DNA from 4 places in the Ruegeria sp. CF8 genome. Region 1 is predicted to be linked to each of the others. Evidence: riboswitches for the same ligand, from Rfam matches in the RefSeq annotation. Region 1 holds a riboswitch; each other region holds the start of a gene.
The links. A riboswitch is a leader RNA that binds a small molecule or an ion and turns the genes downstream of it on or off. The one in region 1 is predicted to bind cobalamin.
Positions count from the first base shown of each region.

Region 1 (5,484 bases):
ACCAATCGCGGCGACCACGTCTCGCACAGGAATATTTGTTGTTCCATAAACGATTGACAGCAGCAAAAGGGCGATCAGAACGATCGCCCCCAGCAAGATCGAACGGCCCAAATGGACCATATCAGTTGGTCTCCGGGTGCATTGCCTTGACCATTTTTTCGATGGCCTCAATGTTTGCCGGACCGGGTGTCAGTTCTTCATAGCGCAGGCCTATCCAGCGCTCGTTCTTGACTGCGTCGGTTTGAGACATGACTGGATGATCTTTCAGGAACTGGAACGTATCTTCTGCACCGTTTCCTGTCTGATAGTCCAGCAGAACCAGAAACTCCGGGTTTGCAGCAGCCACGGTTTCCCACGACGTACGGCCCCAACTGGTGTCCATGTCATGGGTCACATTCTCTCCGCCTGCAGCGGCGATCATCGCGTCGGGTATCGCAAATTTGCCAGCGGTAAACGGAGCATCTGCTGGCCCGTCCAACAGGAAGACACGGGGTTTGGGCAGTTCAGCTGTTTTGGCTTCGATAGCGGCCAGTTGGTCTTTCCAGCCCGAGACAAGCTCTTGCGCCTTGGCTTCGACACCCATGACCTGACCCAAGCGCAGAACGTCGCCAAACAACAGGTCCATGCTGGCCTCTGGGCGGTCTTTGTTCAGATGTACGCAGCTTTCGGTCAGAACCATGGTCTTGATGCCGAAGGGCGAAAGGGTGTCCGGAGTAACCTCGCCACCCGGCTGCATGCCGTAGTACCATCCTGCAAAGAACATGTCGGGTTCTACTGCAATGAGGTTCTCAACAGTAGGGTATTTTGGTGCAAGCTCTGGGATATCACCGCGCTGCGCATCAAAATCAGGGCTTGTCTTGTACCAGCCCGTGATTCCGGTCAGGCCCACGATCTTGTCTTGCAGACCCAATGCAAACGCCATGTCGGTCATGTTCATGTCGTGGACAACGATCCGCTCGGGCGCGGTTTCAAAAACCAGCGGTTCGCCGCAATTGTCCACTGTGATGGCTTCTGCGGCCGCGCCGCTTGCGAGGCCAGTGAACAGAGCCACAGGCCAAAGTTTCTGCATCATTGTAAGCTCCTGTTATGATGACAGTTTTCGTTTTCGGATATCCAGCGCAGGGATCATGCGGCCTTCATGCTGAAAACACAGATAATCCACGCCAAAGGTGTCGCGGACACGTTCCGTAGTCAGCACTTCGCTGACGGGTCCGTATCCCGTCAGGCGTGTGGACTTCATCAAAGCCACATGCGTTGCAAATTCGGGGATCATGACCAGATCGTGGACGATCATGACCACCGTGACGCCCAACTCGGCAACCAGGGACAACATGTGCCCCTTGGCGTCGGGATCCAGATGATTGGTCGGTTCGTCCAGAAACAACAAGGAAGGGTTTTGCGCCAAAGCGCGCGCGATATGAGCGCGCTGTCGCTCGCCACCCGATAGCTGGCTCATCGGCTTGCGGGAAAGATGAGACAAGCCGGTCGTTTCCAGAACTCGATCGAGGTCTTCCTTGTGCTCGGTAACCGATTTTTCAGCCCGAATAGGGATTTGCCCAAGCGCAACATAGTCTCGCAGACGCAGCCGACCGTCCGGCATTTCCTGCTGGCCGACAACCGCGATGGTGCGGGCACGCTCATGCGCGGATAGGGTGCGCAAGCTTTGGCCTTTTATCCACACATCACCCAACGCAATACGTTCTATTCCGCAAAGCAGCTTGAGCAGCGTTGTTTTCCCCGCACCATTCGGTCCCGCTATTGCCAGAATCGAGCCTTCGTCTAAGCCGAACGACACATCTTGCAGGAGGACGTCGCCATTCAAAGCGTAATATTCGAGACCTTCCACTGACAGAAAACTCATGACACCCCCTTGATTGGCAGGGCCGGGATTCGGGACAAGGTCTTGGTGAATAACGCGGGCGGGCGTTCGGTTGCGTTTGTCCAGCCATCGGAACTAAGGCTATATTGCTCGGCAAATTCCGCCACTGCGTCCAGATCCAGTTCCGTGTCGATGTCCCCAAACAGATACTGAGCCTTGCCCGGTGCCTGAAGGCCGATGGTCGTTGGTCGGGCGCAGCCCGCCATGCAATCAACAGTTCGGATTGCAAATCCCTTAGGGAGAATTGGTGCTAGTGCGCCCGTCACTTGATCGGTGGACATGGCACCAGTGCAGGTTGCGCATACAAGAATGAAATGATCAGCGGTTTTTGTCATTGCGTGTAGCGCTTACTGTGGGATGGTTTTAAATGCAATGTTATAACGTAACAAAACGCTAAATTTGCAGCACCGCAGGGTGTCCCAGCGCTGTAGGTATGAAAAAAGAGCTTGTTTCTGTCAGTCACCTTTAAAACTGTCCGCTCCGCTTGAAACCAAGCGCGGACAGAAGGTGCCACCAATGTAAACACGCGGAAAACGTGCCATCAAAGCCTCCTTCCAGGACGCCCCGCCCCGGGTTGGTTGAACATCGGATGGCAGGTCTCCTGACTTGCGGGTCTAGGCTCGGCCCACCTTCCCAACCCTTTCGGGGTCAGTGGCGCAGTGGCGTCGCTCTCCGCTTACAGTTGCGGGGGCAGTCACGGACTTGGCAAAATACTGTGCCGCACCGTATTCCCATTTTCATCCCTTACGGAACCATCCCGCTCAGCTAGTCTCGCAGTGCTTGACTTGTCAAGCGGGAGAATGAGTGGCTTTGGGCGAAATCACTTGGGCTCAGCCCTGTTGCCTGTCGGAAATTGCCAGCCCGGTCTGCGTCAGTAGTCGGAAACCAATAGGAAATCTGGCGCGGCATCTTCTTCGATTTTTGAAAATCGTGGGATCGGATCTTCAAACACATTATCCGTGCGATCGTCATTCACGGTCGAAACCTCTCCAATAAGGCAATCGCCGTGCTCGGCCCAGAACGCGTGCCAAACTCCGGGCATCAGAGTTACGCTTTGCCCTGGTTTCAGGCGTAGATGTTCACCTGGTTGCAACGTGACCGGGCAGGCATCGCTGGGTACTGTGACAGGCGTATGCCGGTCGATGCCGCCCTCGGGGTCCGATGCGTAGATCTCCATCACCAGATCACCGCCGCCTCGGTTGATGATGTCCTCTGCCTTGACGATGTGGCGATGCATCGGAGACAGTTGTTTGTCTTTCGAGATCAACAGTTTTTCTGCGTAAAGCATCCCGCGCCCGGACTGCAGATCATTCACCTCGCCGTTGCGCAGGGTGAAGAGGAACAGGCCCAGCTCATCAAACCGGCCCTGAGCGTAGTCGGTGATGTCCCACCCCAAGCCGCGGCTGCGGATCGTTTCCGCCAACGGGCTGCGCATCTGTTCAGGGGACCAATCTGCAAAAGGCGGCAGTACGGCTCCAAACGATTGAATGAACGCCTGCGCTTCGGACTTGATGCGATTTATGTCAGATCGTTTCATCGGATTTTCCAAAAATTATAGCTCATGAGCCCAGGGGGGTTCCGCCCCGGCGCGAGATACGGTTACAGCGGCAACTTCGGCGCCCAGTTCCATGGCCGCGTGCAAAGCGCTAGAAGTTAAGTTGCGTACTGCAGGTTTTGTCAGATGCCCGGCGCGGCTGAGACCAGTGAGCACACCTGCATTGAACGTATCCCCCGCACCGATCGTATCCACGACCTGCACCGGCTTTACCGGCACCGTCACTTGCGATCCATCCGCCAGATACCCGTTTGCGCCATCGCCGCCCCGGGTCACGATCAGCGCTGATGGTCCGGCTTTCAACAACAAGGCTGCTTTGGCTGCTTCGGGTTCCGCACCGGGAATGATCCAGTCTAGATCCTCGTCCGAAACTTTTACGATATCGGACTGCGCGATCATGCGGTTCAAGCGAGTTCGAAACCGGGTTTGATCCTGAATAAAACTCGGACGAATGTTGGGATCCAACATGATAGGGCGATCGTTTCCATGCTGGCTCAACAGGGAGGCATAGGCATCTGCACATGGCTCACACGCCAAGCTTATGCCCCCAAGATACAAAGCCGAGATAGCAGGGAGCTGATCTGGCATATCTTCGGGCATCAACATACGCCCAGCCGTGTTTTCATCAACAAAACTGTAGGTTGCGTGGCCATCTTCAAGTTGAACAAACGCAAGCGTGCTGGGGCGATCCGAAAGTATGACATGCGAAACGTCAACGTGGCTTGCCTTTAACGCGTTGATCAGTTGCTGACCGAACATGTCCGTAGATACACCGGTCAGCATCCCGACGGACTCACCCAAGCGCCCCATGGCGACAGCTGTATTCAGGATCGCGCCACCCGTGTGAGGCACAAAACCTTGCGCGCCGGACACCGTCGGCTGGGCAATCATGTCAATCAGGGCTTCCCCACAGCACAGGATCATTCCAACGTCCTTTCCCAGAGCCTCAAGCGTGCAAGATGGTCATCGCTTCAGTGCGTTTTTGCAAAAGTTGTTTGCCCCGATGATGCCGAACTCGGCCTGCTCTGAGACGTAAAGGTTCAAGGATTTGCGAAGCTCGCTGAAACGCCCGCCGCCATTGAATGCGTCCTTGAAATCCTGATCAAACAGCCAGCGGTTTTTCTCGGCGACACCACCGACAAGAAACACTCCACCAGTAGGCATAAGCGTTACAGCCATATCACCCATAAGCGCGCCCAGATGCGTTGTGAACATCTGCGCAGTTTTTACCGCGATGGGATCTGAGGCATCGCGGGCTTCCGACAATATCTCTTTGGCCGAGCGAAATGACGATTGCACAGCACCCGCTGCCAACCCAACGGCCTGATACAGGATAGGAAGGCCAGTTCCGCTCAGGAACATCTCTGCCTCCAACGCAAGGCTGTCGCCAAAGAAACAGTCCGGAGCAATGTGACGGGCGGCTTCAAAGATCTCGACCTCGTCCCGGTGGCGCGGGTACAACCCAACATGTCCACCTTCGCCGGAAACTGTGTGATAGTGACCTTCGGAAAACAGCAATGCTCCGACACCAAGCCCGGTGCCGGGGCCAACCACCAAGCGTGTGCCGGCAGGCGGTTTCATCTGACCTTGCAAAACCGAGATATCTTTTTGCGCGATGTCGGCGACGGACCATGCTGCTGCGGTGAAGTCATTGATGACAAAAGTATGTTCCGCCCCGGTCGCCTGCGCCAGTTCAACCTCGGACAAGTCCAGATTGGCGTTTGTAAGGCGGATGACGCCATCTCGGACGGGACCAGCCCCGGCAGCAACGACCGCCTGAGGATTTGTGCCAACCTCATCGCGCAACGCGTGAAAGGCGTTCAGCAGATCATCCAGAGTTCCCGTCGGGTGTTTACGCAGGTCTGTCAGTTCCCCGTTTGTCACAACACCCAGACGCGTGTTTGTTCCACCGATGTCCGCAACCAAATTCCAGTGTTCATGCACAGATCCAGATGGTTGCGCTAACGGCTGAGAGACGTTCTGCCCCTCTGAAAGGGCGGATTTAAGTGCCACGAACGAAGCTTTGGGCGTTCTTTCCAGAGTTTCAAAA
Region 1 covers NZ_JBQFRG010000002.1:199,237-204,720, reverse strand. Annotated here, with positions in the region: gene ACR0EV_RS05605 (FecCD family ABC transporter permease) at 1-120, opposite strand, end outside; gene ACR0EV_RS05600 (ABC transporter substrate-binding protein) at 122-1,072, opposite strand; gene ACR0EV_RS05595 (ABC transporter ATP-binding protein) at 1,085-1,861, opposite strand; gene ACR0EV_RS05590 (DUF1636 family protein) at 1,858-2,214, opposite strand; cobalamin riboswitch at 2,454-2,651, opposite strand; gene ACR0EV_RS05585 (D-lyxose/D-mannose family sugar isomerase) at 2,751-3,416, opposite strand; gene ACR0EV_RS05580 (carbohydrate kinase family protein) at 3,432-4,358, opposite strand; gene ACR0EV_RS05575 (glucokinase) at 4,398-5,378, opposite strand; partial or broken gene ACR0EV_RS05570 (GH1 family beta-glucosidase) at 5,424-5,484, opposite strand, start outside.

Region 2 (5,484 bases), on a different contig from region 1:
GGCGGATGCCAGCGCGTCCAGACCCACCGCATGGGCCATCTGCCAGTCTTTGCCGGGATAGGTCGACAGCACCAACGCGGGGGTCTGCTCGGCCTTCGGTTTGTGGTTCAAGCTCAGCCAGCCTGATACACGGTCGATGATTGCTTCGATCCGCTCCGCCTCGGCCCGGTGGGCGAAGCGGGAGTATTCCAGATGCGGATCGCGTTTGCCCGGCTCTTTGAACGAGGCGATGCCCGCTGAAATTCGTCCGTCTACCTCGGGCAGTACAACATGCATGGCCAGGTCGGCGGGCGAGAGACCGCGCTCCGCCTCGGCCCAGGCTTTGCGGCGCGAGGTGGCCAGAGCGACCTGAAACACCGGCACATTGGCGGCATCCAACGGAGACGTGCCGGACGCGCCTTTGCCGGAAAAGGATGTGGCGTTGATGATCGCAGCGGGGGCCAACGCCACAAGAGTTTCGCGCAACCAATCGGCAGCTGATGGCGCTTTGAGTGAAGGTGCGAACAGGCCCACTGCCGCAAATCCGCGCGCACGCAAACTGCGGATCAGAGCTGCGACTGGGGCGGTGTCGGCCGACGTCAGGTAGGCGCGATAAAACGTGACGACGATACGTTTCGCGTCGTCTTCGAACGCGGTATCCGCTGGGATTACACCACGATCCGGGCACCATGCCCCGCATTCAGGCAGAGTCTTTGCGCCCATCACCGGCCCGGCATACAGCCCGGCAGCCAAGGCCATCTGGGCCAATGCGGCTTGTGCTGCGACCTCGCCACCAGTGTCGCACAGATGGGCCAGACGGCGCAGCGTTGAAACGGGTAGGGTGGAGTAGTCATCCAGCCGCGTATCTTCGCGCCCATCCGCAGGCAGAACGGCAAGCGCGATCCCCTTGGACTGCGCCAGCGCCATAACCTGTTGCAAGCCGTAGGACCAGTATGGCACGCCGCCAATCAGGCGGATCAAAATGCCCTTGGCGCCGTCGAGCGTCTGTTCGACATAGGTGTCGACGGACAGAGGGTGTTTGAGCGCGGCCAAATTGGCCAATCGAAGCGTCGGCATACGACCCTCGGTTCCGCCGCCACGATGCCAACCCGCCGCGAAAGCGCCGAGGTCGCTGTCCGAGAAGGACAAAACAACCAGATCCGCCGGGCTTTGGCCCAGATCGGTTGGGGTCTCGGTTTCCTCGAGCCCGTGGCTTTCGCGGAAGACGACGTGCATGGGTTACTCGGCAGCCTCGGTGACGCCTGCAAGGATCTCGTGAATCTTGGCCTCTTTGATGTCGTCATGCTCGGCAATGATCACCAGACGCGAGCGGCGCTCTTCGCCCGGTTCCCATGGGCGGTCATATTGGTGACGGACGCGCGCGCCGACGGCCTGTACCAGCAAGCGCATGGGTTTGCCCTGAACTGCGGCATAGCCTTTGACACGCAGGATGTTCAGCTCTGACGCCAGACGTTCGATCTTGGCGACCAGATCGGCAGGGTCGGTTTGTTCCGGCAGCTCGACGATGATGCTTTCGAAATCGTCATGTTCGTGATCGTGGTGACCGTCGTGGTGCGACGGGCGGGCATCCATGTCGTCCTCGGCAGCCGCTTCCAGACCCAGTACAACGCGGACGTCCACAACCCCTTCGGCAACTTCGACCACGGGCAGGGGGCGCGGTGCTTCGGCGGCGATCACCTTTTTGGCCTTTGCCACACCTTCCGGGCCTGCAAGATCAGGCTTGGTCAGCAGGATGATGTCGGCGCAGGAAATCTGATCCTCGAACACTTCGGACAGGGGCGTTTCGTGATCGATCGAGTCGTCGGCCATGCGCTGGGCATCGACAGCTTCGACATTCGGCGCAAAGCGACCGGCGGCAACGGCCTCAGCATCGGCCAGAGCGATCACGCCATCGACGGTGATTTTCGAGCGAATGTCCGGCCAGTCGAATGCTTTCAACAGCGGCTTGGGCAGGGCGAGCCCAGAGGTTTCGATCAGGATATGCTCGGGGCGCGGTTCCAGCGCCATCAGCGCCTCGATGGTCGGGATGAAGTCATCCGCGACGGTGCAGCAGATGCAACCGTTCGCCAGCTCCATGATGTTTTCCGCCGGGCAATCCGGGATGGCACAGGATTTCAGGATGTCACCATCCACGCCCACATCGCCAAACTCGTTGACGACAACAGCCAGACGTTTGCCCTGCGGGTTCTGCATCAGGTGTTTGACCAGTGTGGTTTTGCCCGAGCCCAGAAAGCCGGTGATCACGGTGACGGGAAGTTTTTCGAGATTCGACATGTCAGGCTCCAATCGGGGGAATGCGCGAGGCGCAGTTTTTGCGGAAATGTTCAGGGCGCTCGCGCCATTTCACCAGGCCATCTTTGGTGGCCAGATACTTGGTCGCACCGTCGACGATTACATCGACATGGTCCACTTCGTTCAGGTTCTCGTAAACGAAGGTCCAGCGATCGGGACCACCGCGCAGCACGATAGAACAGCCTTGGTCGCAGTTCGAAAGGCATTCGACAGGTTTCAGGGTGATGCCTTCGGGCAGCTCTGCTTGTTCCAAGGCCTGGTGCAGCAATGTACCGGGGCGTTGCGCATCGTCTTCGATAGGCAGCCCGCGGCGGCAGGTCGTGCAGACCAGCAGCTCGACCGGTGTGGTCTCAGTCATGTCTCTCATCCCCCCAAATCCTCTTCGCGGGGGACGGGGTTTCAAGCGGGCCACGTGTTGCAACATGGACCCGATACCGGAACACCCCGCCCGGTTTCAACTTCGGGTGTTGGCAGGTCTCCCGGCTTGCGGATGTCAGAGGCCCGGTACGTCAGGGTCCTCTGTCGGATGTCCCGCCTTCCCGGCCTAGGCCAGTGGCATTGGGCACCCTCTCCGGTCACGGTCGCGGGGGCGGCTGCGTTTGGCGGAAGTTCCGTTGACGCATTCCCTTTTCATCGGCTCTTGCCGACACCAACGAATGGGTCATGCGGCACCGCTGGCCCGCTTGTCAAGCGCGTTGCGCGTAACATCAGGAGGCGGGTGTGAAAAGCGACCTGTGGTTGTCGTTGGGCGGCATGAATGGTCAGATAAATCCGTGATCGCATGACAGGTACAAGCCAGCAGGGAGAGGCGACATATGAAAGTAGGATTCATCGGGTTGGGAAACGTTGGCGGCAAGCTTTCGGGATCCTTGCTGCGAAACGGGATTGATCTGACGGTGCACGATCTTAACACGGATCTGGTGGCCGAGTTCGTTGCCCGTGGCGCAAAGGCGGCAGAAGGCCCGTCACAGCTGATGCGCGATTGCGACGCGGTCATCACCTGCTTGCCATCGCCTGCGGCATCAGATGCGGTCATGCAAGAGATGCTACCCGAAGTGGGCCCCGGCAAGATCTGGATGGAGATGTCGACAACCGATGAGGCCGAGGTCAAGCGTTTGGGGGCCGAGGTGATCGAACGCGGCGGCGCGGCAGTGGACTGCCCGGTTTCGGGCGGGTGCCATCGGGCAGCCACCGGCAATATCTCGATCTTCGCGGGATGTGATCGTGCGACTTTTGAGCGGATTTTGCCGTTTCTGACCACCATGGGACGGCGTGTTTTGCACACTGGTGAATTGGGTTCTGCCTCAGTCCTGAAGGTGCTGACCAACTATCTGGCCACGGCCAACCTGATCACCTGCGCCGAAGCGCTTGTCACGGCAAAGGCGGCGGGCATGGACCTAAACACTACCTATGAGGCGATAAAAATCTCGTCCGGCACATCCTTTGTGCATGAAACGGAAAGTCAGGTCATCCTGAACGGTTCGCGCGATATTTCTTTCACTATGGACTTGGTGAAAAAGGATATCGGTCTGTTTCAGGAGGTTGCCGACCGCGCAGGGGTGCCTCTGGAAATGAACCCGGTCATGATCAAGATTTTTGAAGATGGCATTGCACGGTATGGCGACCGCGAGCTGTCGCCGAATATCATCAAACGACTGGAAGAGGCGACAGGTTTGGATATCACAGCTCCCGGCTTCCCACCTGAGATGGAAGATGATGAACCGGAAGAGCCGGGGTATGAGGTTGTCCCGCAAGGCCGTCGCTCGGCGTAGAGGTTCAGCCTGAGCTTTCCAACGAAATGTCAATGGCAATCGGGGTGGGCTAATCCGGAAATCTGGTCCCGATTGCTGCGCTAGTACATAACGTTGATCATCACCAATGACACAACTAGGAACAGCGCGGTCATGATGCCGCCTGAACGGACGAAATCCATGACCTTGTACCCTGCCGGACCCATGATCAATGCGTTGACCTGATGGGTCGGGATGATGAAGCTGTTCGAAGTGGAAATGGCAACCGTCAGCGCGAAGACGGCAGGGTTGCCTCCGGCAGCCACCGCAATTGAAACTGCAAGTGGAACAAGCAATACCGTGGCTCCAACATTCGACATAACCAGCGAAAAGGCAGTCGCCAGAACGGCAACGCCGGTTTGAAGCGACCAAAGCGGCCAACCATCAAGAATGACCATGATCTGCTGCGCGATCCATGCGGCTGTGCCGGTGTTTTGCACGGCCTGTCCCAAAGGTATGAGGCAGGCGAGCAGGAAAACAGTGTTCCATCCAACGGCGCGGTAAGCCTCATCCACGCTGAGAACACGGCTCAACATCATGCCAGCTGCCCCGGTGAGAAGACACAGCGAAAGGCGTACGTCGGTAAACAGGATCAGGCATATTGAAATAGCGAAAAAGGCAAGCGCCCACCCGACTTTCTGAGGTCTCAGTTCCTCTTGCGGAAAGTCGCTTGTCACCACTACGAAATCCGGATCACGCGTGATCCGCATCAGATTGTCCCATCGTGTGTGCGCGACAAGCATGTCACCGGCATGGAACTTTTCCAGCCCGATCTGAGTGGATTGATGATCTTCGGTCTCTACGTGGCTGAGCGTTTCTTCCCCTCTGTGAATGGCCAGAAGCGACATGCCGTATGTTTTGCGGAACAAAAGCTCGCGCGGGCATTTGCCGATCAATTTGCTGTCGGGGGTAACGACCACTTCGGCGATACCGGCATTGGTGGGTGCGAACTCCTCAACAAAAACATCCAGATCGGGAAGAACCGTTAAACCGAATTTCTTTGCAAAAACCTCCACCTCGCCACGGCGTCCGACAATCGCAAGCCGACAAGGGGCCGCGATTTCAGCGGTAAGAACCTGAACCATAGAGGTTTTGCCGCGATAGAAGGTCGAGATGATGTACAAGTGGTTCTCATGGTTGATGTCGGCCAGGATCTGTCCCACCAGCGGGCTGTCCGCAGGCACAACAACTTCGAACACATCTGCCTTGAGCCCATACACCCGCTGCAAATACTCTTGTGTGCCTTGGCCGGTGCCCGTGTTGTCGGCCTCTTCCGGCGCAGGGAGAACCCAGCGCCCCAGCAGCAGAAAGTACCCGATGCCCGTCAGGATCAGTACCGCCCCGATCGGTGTTACTGAGAATAGTCCGAACGGCTGCATTTTCTGATTGTCCGGCAGGCCGT
Region 2 covers NZ_JBQFRG010000013.1:56,349-61,832, reverse strand. Annotated here, with positions in the region: gene cobN (cobaltochelatase subunit CobN) at 1-1,215, opposite strand, end outside; gene cobW (cobalamin biosynthesis protein CobW) at 1,219-2,274, opposite strand; gene ACR0EV_RS22180 (DUF1636 family protein) at 2,276-2,650, opposite strand; cobalamin riboswitch at 2,745-2,961, opposite strand; gene ACR0EV_RS22175 (NAD(P)-dependent oxidoreductase) at 3,108-4,064, shown strand; gene ACR0EV_RS22170 (SLC13 family permease) at 4,145-5,484, opposite strand, start outside.
Region 2: another riboswitch for cobalamin. It lies ahead of ACR0EV_RS22180 (DUF1636 family protein); the one in region 1 lies ahead of ACR0EV_RS05590 (DUF1636 family protein).

Region 3 (5,484 bases), 190 kb from region 1:
GATCTCCTGACTAGAGTTGCGTAAGCGGTATTCAATCCGCAGATCGTCGCCCGATCCACGCAGGCTTTCACGCACAACCGGTGCAGGAGGGCGTAGATCGGACAGGGTAAATGGCTTGAAGCTGATCCAGAAGATTGCCAGCAAAGGCAAGATCACCACAAGCGATACACTGATCACGGTCGGAGCCAGCAGCGTCCAGGCCAGACGCGCCTCGCGTTTGGCTAACGCCCCGGTTCCGGTCGGTGGGGTGGCCGAAGTCATGGGGTACCTCGAAGGGTTAGGTGCAGCGGCGCGCACGCCGCTGCAGATGCCACTTGATTACTGAACCTTCGCCAGCTCTTCGTTCATGGCTGCAACCGCTGCGGCTGCGTCGATCTCGTCATCAATGTACTGACGTACAACACGATTGATGGCCTGAGAGTTGATCATTTTCGACGCCAGCGCCAATTGCCCCTCGGCCACGCCCCAGCGCTGCGCCACGTCCAGACCGCCAACAATCTCATCGATCATCGCCTGTTCGTACAACTCGCCCAGCGGGGCCTTGCGATCAACACCGACGGGCAGTTCCGCCCAGGCTTCAGAGAACGCGGTCGGGTTGTCCGAATTGCCACGGCGAACCGGGAACTTACCCTCAGGCGCAATGGCAAGGGTCTGGGTATAGCCGTCATCCATGGCAAACTTTACGAATTCCATCGCCGCGTCGGTGTCCGCATCATTGGTGATACCGAAGTACCGAACATCACCCCAGGCCGCGCCATCGGGGTTCGACGGGCCGGACAGTTTGGTCACGATACCTGTCTTGCTGGCCAGATCGCGAGAGGTCGGGTCGTCGTTGATGGTTGGCGGGGCGCTGTCACGCAGACCTGCCAATTCGTCCAGAATAAATGGCGACCAGATGATCATCGCGGCTTTTCCATCGAAATACAGCTCGCGCGATTGCTTCCAGAAGAGTTCACCCGGAGGCGAGGCTTTGGAAATAGCCTTGTAGAAATCCAGTACCTCGGTGGTCTTGGCCTCATCCAGCGGCTGGAAGCCATCGGCGCCAACGGGTGAGACGCCATTGGCAAGGAAAACGTGCTCCAGAACCTGGCTCATGAAGTTCTCATCAACTTTGGTGGCCGAGACAAAGCCATACATTTCTGGCGGGTTGTGCAGCGCCTCAAGTGCAGCCTGAATGTCGGCAAAACTGTCAGGCGCTTCCAACCCGGCTTCATCGAACAGGTCTTTGCGATAGACAACCATTTGCGTCCAGCCATCTACCGGAACCGAAGCCGTTTCACCATTGAACGCTGCCATACCCAAAGCACCAGGCGCGAAGGTATCAGCGCCCAGTTCTTCGATCACTTCGGTCGCAGCTTCGGTGTCCAGAATTCCTGCTTCGGCCCATGGCAGAGCGTACTGCAACGGGTGGTAAACCACGTCCGGCAAGTCACCTGCGGCAAAGGCTGCGGTTGCGCGGGTGCCCAGATCCGTTTCCGTGACAGGGATCACTTCGACCGTTGTACCGGTCTCAGCCTTGAACTGGTCAGCCATTTCCTGCTGTTTCGCCAGACGCTCGGGCTGCTCTTCGGTCGTCCAGAAACGGATCGTGTCCGCCTGTACCGACATGGCCGTCAGCGCCAGTGCCAACGAAGAGCCGAGCATCAGCCTGGCTGCGTTTGGTGTAAGTTTCATGGTCGGTTTCCTCCCCGATTATCTTCCATGGTTCGTTTGATTTTTTTCGCCAACTCGCTCGACGTCAGCAGTGGCGGCCCGTCAGAGTCGCGTTCGATCAGCGCCGCCTGGCTAAGTTCACGCAAAGTTGCGGGTTCTTCCCCTCTGGTCTGACGAATCAGCATCGTTGCAAGGCGTTCACCTGCCCGTTTGGAGTCGACGCTGAACGTCGTCAGCCCAGGGCTGGCATATTGGCATTCCGGGATTCCGTCATACCCAAGGACCGAGACATCGCGCCCGATCTCAAGGCCAAATTCTGCACACACAGGGTAGCTTCCCAATGCCGCCTGATCCGTCGCAAATACAATCGCGGTCGGCGGGACAGACAAGCGCAACAATGCGCGCGCTTCAGAGGCCCCTTCTTCGCGGGTGCGGGCCCCGTCGCGGATCAAATCAGGATCGACCGGCAATCCTGCAGCCCTAAGCCCGTCGACATAGCCATCCCGACGCAGGTGACTATAGTTGAACTTCGGATCACTGCCAACAAAGCCGATGCGGCTGTGACCAAAACGGACCAAACGTCCGACTGCGTCGCTCATGGCCGTTTCGCCGGAAATATCAAACCACGACGTTTCATCCTGAAAACCGGTCCGACCATACCCTGTCCGACCATAAAGGATGAAGGGCACCTGCAAGTCGCTTAGGTACCCAACCCGCGCGTCATCGACTTCGGTACGTGGCAGGATGAATCCGTCGGCCTTTCGTTCTTCGACCAGACGACCCAAAACATTTAGCATGTCCTGTTTCGATTTCGCGGTCGAAATTGTCATCGTCCAGTCAGATGCACTGGCGGCTTCGCAAGCGCCCGCAAGAAAGTCCTGAAAGAATGGATTGTGCCGATCCGGTTCTTCACTGTTGATAACCATGGCAATGGCACGCACGCGCCCTGTTCGAATAGCTTGAGCGTGGCTGAGCGGGCGATACCCCATCTTGCGCGCCGTTACCTCGACCCGCTTTCGCGTTGTTTCTGAGATGTCGGAATACCCGTTCAATGCACGCGACACGGTGCTTTTCGAAAGGCCGAGGTGATCAGCCAATTCGTCAAGCTTCACCCGCCCACCCGACGCGGCGCGCCGGGATCGGATTTGTCGCTGTTGCAGTTCGGGATTCGCCATCATTCTTTAATTTAATTGTTCCGAAACCGGTTTCGGCAACAAAAAAATGACATCTGCATCCCGCATCTGACAATCGACCCCAACCAGCGAACAGGTCGCAACACCCCTCTCTTGGACATGATCGAAGTCGAAAAGATGCAATCAGAACACCTCCGGAATTCGCAGATGACCCTCTCAATGCCGCAATCGGGAGTTGACCGTATCCAAGTTTTTCTGTCATCAACGCGCCATGTTCGGTTCCGGGGAGTCACCCGGAGGCAATAGGGAATGCAGTGCGGCACATTCTTGGCCAAATCTGCAACTGCCCCCGCAACTGTAAGCGGCGAGCGAGACTGATGACGCCACTGGGTTACACCCGGGAAGGCCAGTTTAGCGTGAAGACCCGCAAGTCAGGAGACCTGCCGAACATGCGCCCCCGGAAGGGGTGCTCATCATCGGCGACGGGGTGTGCGCCGGATCTGTTTGCCCGTTGGGGCAAATGGTTTCGCATTCCCCAATGTCAAAAATCAATGCGTGCCGGGGAAGGCGCGACGTGAGAAGGACGTATTTGTGAAACACTTTTTGTTGGCCGCGGCAGCTGCTGTGGCAATGCCTGCGCTGGCGCAGGCTCATTTCCTGCTGGAATACACCGAAGATACCATGATCGAGCGTCCGGGTGACGTTCCGGTCAAGTTGGTCTTCTGGCATCCGTTTGAAGCCGGGCACGCGATGATCCTGGAAAAGCCGGAAGAGTTCTATGTGATCCACAACAGCGAAAAGATCGATCTATTGGGTACGTTGGAAGAAACCACATTCGAAGGCCCCGAGAACAGCGCCAAAGCGTTTCTTGGGTCGGTCCCGGTGAAACGGTCCGGCGACTATGTGCTGGTGACGGTACCTGCGCCTTATTACGAAGAATCCGAGGATATCTATATCCAGCAGATCACAAAGGCTTACCTGAACCGCAATGAACTGCCCACCGACTGGGATCAACCGCAAGGTCTGGCGACCGAAATTCTGCCGTTGAACAAGCCCTATAACGTCATTGCAGGGTCCACCTTTACTGGCCGCGTATTAAGCGAAGGTGAGCCAGTTGCTGGTGCCGAGATCGAAATCGAATACATGGCAGCAGAGCCAGACTTGGCCGGAAACGGTGCAAAAGATGCTACTACATCCCCTCTGCCGGGCGGCGCATTGGTCGCGATTTCAGATGAGAACGGCTATTTCACCTTTGGCGTGCCGAAAGCGGGTTACTGGGGTTTTGCTGCTCTGGGTTCAGGCCCAAAAACCGAACATGAAGGCAAAGAACTGAGCCAGGATGCTGTGATCTGGATCCGCGCCTGGGATCTGGAGTAGCCCCTATGCACATCGTGGACGGAGCCCTTTCGAACCCAGTTGTGATCGGCGGCGCAATCGCAGCGGCTGGCGGCATTGCTGTGGGGCTGAAATCGCTGGACCTGGACCGCATTCCCACCGCGGGCGTGCTGTCGGCCAGCTTTTTTGTAGCTTCGCTGATCCATGTGCCGATCGGTCCTTCCTCTGTGCATTTGATCCTGAACGGTCTAGCCGGGCTTTTGCTTGGCTGGGCCGCTTTTCCTGCGCTGTTTGTTGGCCTGCTGCTTCAAGCCGTGTTTTTCGGCTTTGGCGGTTTGACTGTGCTTGGGATTAACACGGTCAACATCGCACTTCCGGCAGTGCTGACATGGATGATCTTTGGCCGTCTGATCGCACGCGGCTCTCCTGTACAGGGCGCTATTTGGGGCGGCATCGGCGGAGCGTTTTCGATTGCGGCCACGACGGCATTTGTCGCTGTTTCGTTGGCTCTGTCTGGTGACGCGTTTCTACCAGCCGCGAAACTGGTCTTTTTTGCACATATTCCCGTCATGGCAATCGAAGCGGTACTTACCGGTTTCGCTATTCTATTGGCCCGCAAGGTCAAGCCTGAACTCTTTCTTAGAGGCGCCCCCGTATGAGACAGCTAATTTTCGTTGTTGCGGTATGGCTTACCCCACTTCCTGCGCTGGCCCATAAAGTTATCGCAGGGGTCTTTCCCGCAGGCGACGCGATTGAAGGGGAGTTGGGCTTTTCCAACGGCGACATGGCTGAAAACCAAGAAGTTGTTGTTTACGGCCCCAATGGCGCTGAACTGGGGCGAACAGTCACCGATACCGATGGTTTCTTCCTCTACACCCCCACCGAACCTGTCGCGCACACGTTCAAAGCAGATCTGGGCGCTGGTCATCTTGCCGAGGTCACCATGCCCGCCGAGGAAGTGGCTGAGATTTTGGGCGTGGATGCCGAGCTTGTAAAACCTGTTACGCAGGTTGAAACCACAAACGATACCGCGACGACTGTCGCGTCATTAACCGACGAGGAGCGCGCGGCCATTGCCCAAGCGGTACGAGACGAAACCCGCCCTCTGCGTCGTGAGATTGCCGCCTATCGCGAACAAAACGACTTGCAGACCGTTCTTGGAGGGATCGGCTACATCATAGGTCTGTTCGGTATCGGCTTTTATGTCGCTGCACGCCGAAAAATGGCCGCCTGATGGCCCACGCTCTGGAACCTCAGGCAAAGACACTGGCCGAGGCTGATGCCGGCGCACCTTTCGGGGTGATCGGGGAGTTGGACCCTCGGATGCGGATCGTAATGACGTGCTTTTTTGCTGTTGTTACGG
Region 3 covers NZ_JBQFRG010000002.1:10,945-16,428, reverse strand. Annotated here, with positions in the region: gene ACR0EV_RS04795 (carbohydrate ABC transporter permease) at 1-261, opposite strand, end outside; gene ACR0EV_RS04790 (ABC transporter substrate-binding protein) at 319-1,674, opposite strand; gene ACR0EV_RS04785 (LacI family DNA-binding transcriptional regulator) at 1,671-2,828, opposite strand; cobalamin riboswitch at 3,046-3,248, shown strand; gene ACR0EV_RS04780 (DUF4198 domain-containing protein) at 3,378-4,163, shown strand; gene cbiM (cobalt transporter CbiM) at 4,169-4,780, shown strand; gene ACR0EV_RS04770 (cobalt ABC transporter permease) at 4,777-5,355, shown strand; gene cbiQ (cobalt ECF transporter T component CbiQ) at 5,355-5,484, shown strand, end outside.
Region 3: another riboswitch for cobalamin. It lies ahead of ACR0EV_RS04780 (DUF4198 domain-containing protein); the one in region 1 lies ahead of ACR0EV_RS05590 (DUF1636 family protein).

Region 4 (5,484 bases), on a different contig from region 1:
TTGCAGATGTCACAGATATCGGTGGTGCCCACGTTGCCGCAATTCAGGCATTCGCGGGCGGTCACGGCGACCTGCTGCATGGCATCAGACAAGGGTGTCAGCAGCAAAGCGCGTTTTCGGATCAGGTGCAACACAGCGCGCCGGGCCGAACGCGGGCCGAGGCCGGGCAGTTTGGCCATCAGGTCGATCAGGTTGTCGATGTCGCTGTTCGAACTCATGGCCTGCCCTGTCTTGCGCCGGAGGGAGCCTCCGGCGGGAGTATTTTTAAAAAGATGAAGCTCAGAACGGCAGCTTGATGTCTGCGGGCAAGCCCATGCTTTCGGTCAGTTTGGCCATTTCTTCCTGCGAACGTTCAGCGGCTTTGGTTTGTGCATCCTTGATGGCCGCCAGGATCAGATCTTCGACCACTTCCTTGTCGTCACCGTTGAAGATCGACGGATCAATATCCAGACCTTTCAGTTCGCCCTTGGCGGTCGCAGTCGCCTTGACCAGACCAGCCCCGGATTCACCGACAACCATGATGTTGTTCAGTTCTTCCTGCATTTCGGTCATCTTGGTTTGCAGGTCCTGCGCGGATTTCATCATCTTGGCCATGTCGCCCAGACCGCCAAGCCCGCCGAGTCCTTTCAGCATTGTATTCTCCTGTATCTCTGCTTGGGTTCTAAATACGGGCCACAGCCGCGTGGCACAAGGGTTCTCGGGTCTGACGGTGAGGTCTTTGGAAAGACGTTTCTCATTGTCGCGTAGCGGAAGTCTGTGCGTTATGTGAAGGCAAGGATCGGGTTTGCCGCAGCGGCTTTGCTGCGACACACGTGTTGGAATCGGGTGATCACCGTAACCTCAATGGGCACGTCACCGGCTCAATCCTCTTCGAACGGGTCCCACTCGTCCTCGACTTCGGGCAGTGCCTCGGTCTCGACTTGGGCGGCGCGCTGTTCCGGCGTCTCGATCTTTGTGATCCTGGCCTTGGGAAATTGAGCCAGTACAGCCTGAACCAGTGGGTGTTTTTCTGCTTCGGCTTTCAAAGCCAGTTCTGCCTTGTCCCGAATTTCCGCTATCGTTGCGGCGTCGCCGTCCGAGACAATCGAAACGGCCCACCTATTGCCGGTCCAGCGTTGCAGGGCCGAACCCAGGCGTGGTGCAAGATCTGTCGGGGCCTGCGCGGCGGGGGTGAACTCGATCCGACCAGGTTGGTAAGACACAAGCCGCACGCCGTTTTCCACTTCGACCAGCAGTTTTACGTCACGGTTGGCACGGATCAGTTCGACCACGTGATCAAAAGTCGGGTACCGGGCGAGGGCCGTCTGCACATCCTGGGCCAATGCAGCAACCGGCGCGCCGCTTTGGCCGCGAGGGGGCGAAACGTAGGAAGGCGCCGGGGCCGCGCTGGCCTGCGCTGGCATTGCACCCTGCCGGGACATAGAAGCGCCGCCATTTGGCCCACCGGTTGGCGGCGTTGGAGTGTCCTGCAGCCGTTTGATCAGTTCTTCAGGGCTGGGCAAATCGGCCACGTGGGTCAGGCGGATAACGGCCATCTCGGCAGCCATCATCGCGTTTGGTGCGGCCGAGACTTCTTCGAGCGCTTTGAGCAACATTTGCCACATCCGGGTCAGGACGCGCATCGGCAGCGCTTCGGCCATTTGCTGACCACGGGTCCGTTCATCCGGGGAAACGGTTGGGTCTTCGGCAGCGTCGGGCGTAATTTTGACGACGGATACCCAATGGGTAATTTCAGCCAGATCGCGCAAGACGGCCAAAGGGTCTGCGCCTTCTGCGTATTGACTGCTCAGCTCCATCAGCGCACCCGCGGCATCGCCACGCAGGATCATGTCCATCAGGTCCAGAACGCGGCCACGGTCCGCAAGGCCCAGCATCGCGCGGACCTGATCGGCAGTCGTTTCGCCCGCCCCGTGCGAAATCGCCTGATCCAGCAGCGAAGTTGCATCCCGTGCCGATCCTTCTGCGGCACGTGTGATCAGCGCCAGCGCGTCTTCGGCGATTTGGGCACTTTCGGCGGTTGCGATCTTTTTTAGAAGCCCGATCATATCCTCGGGCTCGATCCGGCGCAGGTCGAAGCGCTGACAGCGGGACAGAACCGTGACCGGCACTTTACGAATCTCGGTGGTAGCGAAGATGAACTTCACATGTTCAGGCGGTTCCTCGAGCGTCTTGAGCAGCGCGTTGAAGGCGCTGGTCGAGAGCATGTGGACCTCGTCGATGATGTAGATCTTGTAACGCGCGCTGGCGGCGCGATAGCGGACACTGTCGATTATTTCGCGAATGTCATTCACGCCGGTTCGGCTGGCGGCGTCCATCTCCATCACGTCGACGTGGCGGCCTTCCATGATCGCCACGCAATGTTCGCATTGCCCGCAAGGCTCGGTCGTCGGGCCGCCATTGCCGTCGGGGCCGATGCAGTTCATACCCTTGGCGATGATCCGCGCGGTGGTTGTTTTGCCGGTGCCGCGAATGCCGGTCATGATGAAAGCCTGCGCAATCCGGTCCGCTTCGAACGCGTTTTTCAGGGTGCGCACCATGGCATCCTGACCCACCAGATCGGCAAAGGTTTCCGGGCGATATTTGCGGGCGAGAACCTGATAGGCGGGGCTGGGCGTGTCGGTCATGTTTTCTCGGTCGGATTCGGTACTTCGGCTCAGCGTAGTGGCCGTCGCCTTCCGCGTCCACCGCGAGGCGCGATGATTTTTGATTTAGATTCCGACCGGATTCGCACTAAGCTTTTCCAACAAAATTTAAGACTCATATTTGTAAAGAGTTCCTGGTGGAGGACACACGTTCATGTCGCAGCTGGTTATCTATGCCCTGCAAGTCGCAGGAGGAACGCTGGCCCTGACGTCGATACCCGGACGTGGCGGGGATTATGAGACGGATCTGGACACGATTGCCGCGTGGAAGCCGGGGCTGGTTATTTCAATGACGACGGATGTCGAGATGCTTCAGCACGGGGCGCAGGATTTTGGCAGCGATATCCAAAGCCGGGCCAGCCGGTGGGTTCATCTGCCGATCGAGGACTTTGGCGCACCCACTGCGGCGGTTGAAGAGGCGTGGCCAGATGTCAGCGCCGCCGCCCGGCACGCTCTGGCTGGCGGAGGTCGGGTATTGGTGCATTGTCGGGGCGGCTGCGGCAGGTCGGGGATGGTTGTCCTGCGTCTGATGGTCGAGTGCGGCGAACGGGCGGACAAGGCGCTGGAGCGTTTGCGGTCGCTGCGCCCCTGTGCCGTGGAAACAGACGCGCAGCTGGCTTGGGCGGCCCGGGTTTCCCCGGCGCAGGTGGTGTGACCTCAGGCCGAAAGCTGTTCGGGTGCGTGTACGGTTTTCCGGGGCCGTAGCGTTGCAACCTCGATCATCGCGCAGGGTGGGTTTGCAATGATGCCGGATGGCAGGGTGCGGAACGTGTTTCCAAAAATCAGATCGGCATAGAGGTTCAGGTCGTCAATCGCTGCGTCGGGTTGCGTGTCACAAAACACGCGAACACCGTCTGATTGCGCCTGGAAAATTGCCTGGCACCCTTCGGCGCAATGTGAAAGCTCACTACTGCCGTCAAACTCGAAGTCGTCGCCAGTGGCAGCCGAAGCCTGTGTCATGGCCTCCGAGATCGAGCGCGCCAACCGCGCCAGGGCGGGGCAGGTTTTACCTGTCCGCTGACATACCGTTGCGCTGTATTCATGCGTCTTTGTCTTCCAGATCATCCTGCGCCCTCCGCGCGTGGTGGACAGAAGGATCGGGTCAGGTGGGACGGCAAAGTGCAGTCAGGACCTGCCCGGACACCCCGCCCGAGTTTCGGTTTCAGTTCCGATGGCAGGTCTCCTGACTTGCGGGTCATTGCTTTGCCGACCTTCCCAGCCCTTGGGGCCAGTGGCGTTTCGGCATTGCTCACCGCTTACAGTTGCGGGGGCAGTCGCGGAATTGGTTAGCGTCCGGATGACCAGACGGAACCGCACCGTGTTCCCTTTTCATCCCGACCCCTTGTGGGGGGCAGGAACCATCACACAATCGCTAGCGTCTGACCCAGTTCCGAGTCAAGCGGATCTTTGGCCCCGACGTTTGGTCATGCTGGATGGGTGAAAACTTCCCGCGTAGAGTTTCCGTCATTGAAGGTAAGCCAGCCGTTTTATCAGCGCAGGGTCAGGGATCATGTTGGATACAGAGCAGACGGTTTTGACCGAAGAGTTCCTCTTTCCGTCCGGGTCATCAACCCTTTCAGCACGCCTGTACCGACCTTTGTCTGAACCCAGCACAGTGGTTGTGCTGAACAGTGCCACAGGCGTGCCACGCGACTATTATCGCCACTTCGCGCGTTGGCTGGCCGCCGAGCGCGGTATGGCATGCCTAACCTATGATTACCGGGATTTCGGGCACTCTTTGAATGGCCGCATGAAGGATGCGGGTGCGACAATGGCGGATTGGGCGTTGATCGACATGCCAGCGGCGCGGGCGGAAATGCGCAGGCGTTTTCCCGATGCGCAACAATGGACGATCGGTCATTCTGTAGGTGCCATGCTGGGACCCGTACAGCCCGATATCGACAAAATCGACCGGATGATTTGTGTGTGTTCTGGGCTTGTGACCCTGAACGATCACCCTTGGCCTTACCGTGGGTTGGCCGGGGTCTTCTGGTATGGGCATGCGCCATTGTTGGTCAAAGCGCTTGGTTATTTGCCCGGAAAGGCAATCGGCTTTGGGGCGGATTTGCCGGCCTCGGTCTACTGGCAATGGCGCAAATGGTGCACCGCACCTTCGAGCTACTTGCCCGAGATCGGGGCTGGGCTACCTGCTGCGCGGTGGACAGAAGCTGAAAAACCGGTGGATCTTTTTACCTTTGAAGATGATCAGATGGTACCGCCCAAGGCGGTATGGCGGCTTGCTGATCTCTATGGACCCAAAGCGAAACGACACCTGCTGAAACCGGCTGATTTCGGGTTGTCTGAGGTTGGGCATATTGGCGCTTTTTCCCGATGCAACGCGGCCCTCTGGTCACGCTTTATCGACGCCTGAACGAGCTTGGGGTGACACTGAATATCACCCGTTACGTACAAAGTGGGAAAGTGAGAGGTTGGACATCGACCCAAGCGGGGCTCGTTGTGGCTGCTTCCTTCCGGACCTGACCAGGTTGGCGAGGCGCTCGCCCGCGCCAACCTCTCGACTCTGGATATAGGGAAGGCGAGGGCAAAAGACAACCCGTCAGAACGTGAGGCGGATACGCTCGAATCCGGCGTCATCGGGACTTAGCAATTGGGCGTTGAACATGCGCAGCTCATCCATGTGTTCAAGGGCACCGGGACCTGTTCGCAGCAAGGCATTTACACCCGTTTGAGCTGTCAGAGTAAACGGATAGGGGAGCCGCGCTATGGGATCGGGGGGAAGGCGATGCGACAGGTAATCCCGCAACAGGTCCTTGATATCGAGCGGCGGTAGGTTGATGCGTTGGGCGGCAGAGGCGGCAGGAAAATGTCCGCCTCCACTGGC
Region 4 covers NZ_JBQFRG010000009.1:50,130-55,613, reverse strand. Annotated here, with positions in the region: gene recR (recombination mediator RecR) at 1-218, opposite strand, end outside; gene ACR0EV_RS18580 (YbaB/EbfC family nucleoid-associated protein) at 280-633, opposite strand; gene ACR0EV_RS18575 (DNA polymerase III subunit gamma/tau) at 861-2,624, opposite strand; gene ACR0EV_RS18570 (protein-tyrosine phosphatase family protein) at 2,797-3,297, shown strand; gene ACR0EV_RS18565 (hypothetical protein) at 3,300-3,707, opposite strand; cobalamin riboswitch at 3,799-4,019, opposite strand; gene ACR0EV_RS18560 (alpha/beta hydrolase family protein) at 4,153-5,013, shown strand; RNA gene ffs (signal recognition particle sRNA small type) at 5,062-5,160, opposite strand; gene ACR0EV_RS18550 (bifunctional 2',3'-cyclic-nucleotide 2'-phosphodiesterase/3'-nucleotidase) at 5,200-5,484, opposite strand, start outside.
Region 4: another riboswitch for cobalamin. It lies ahead of ACR0EV_RS18565 (hypothetical protein); the one in region 1 lies ahead of ACR0EV_RS05590 (DUF1636 family protein).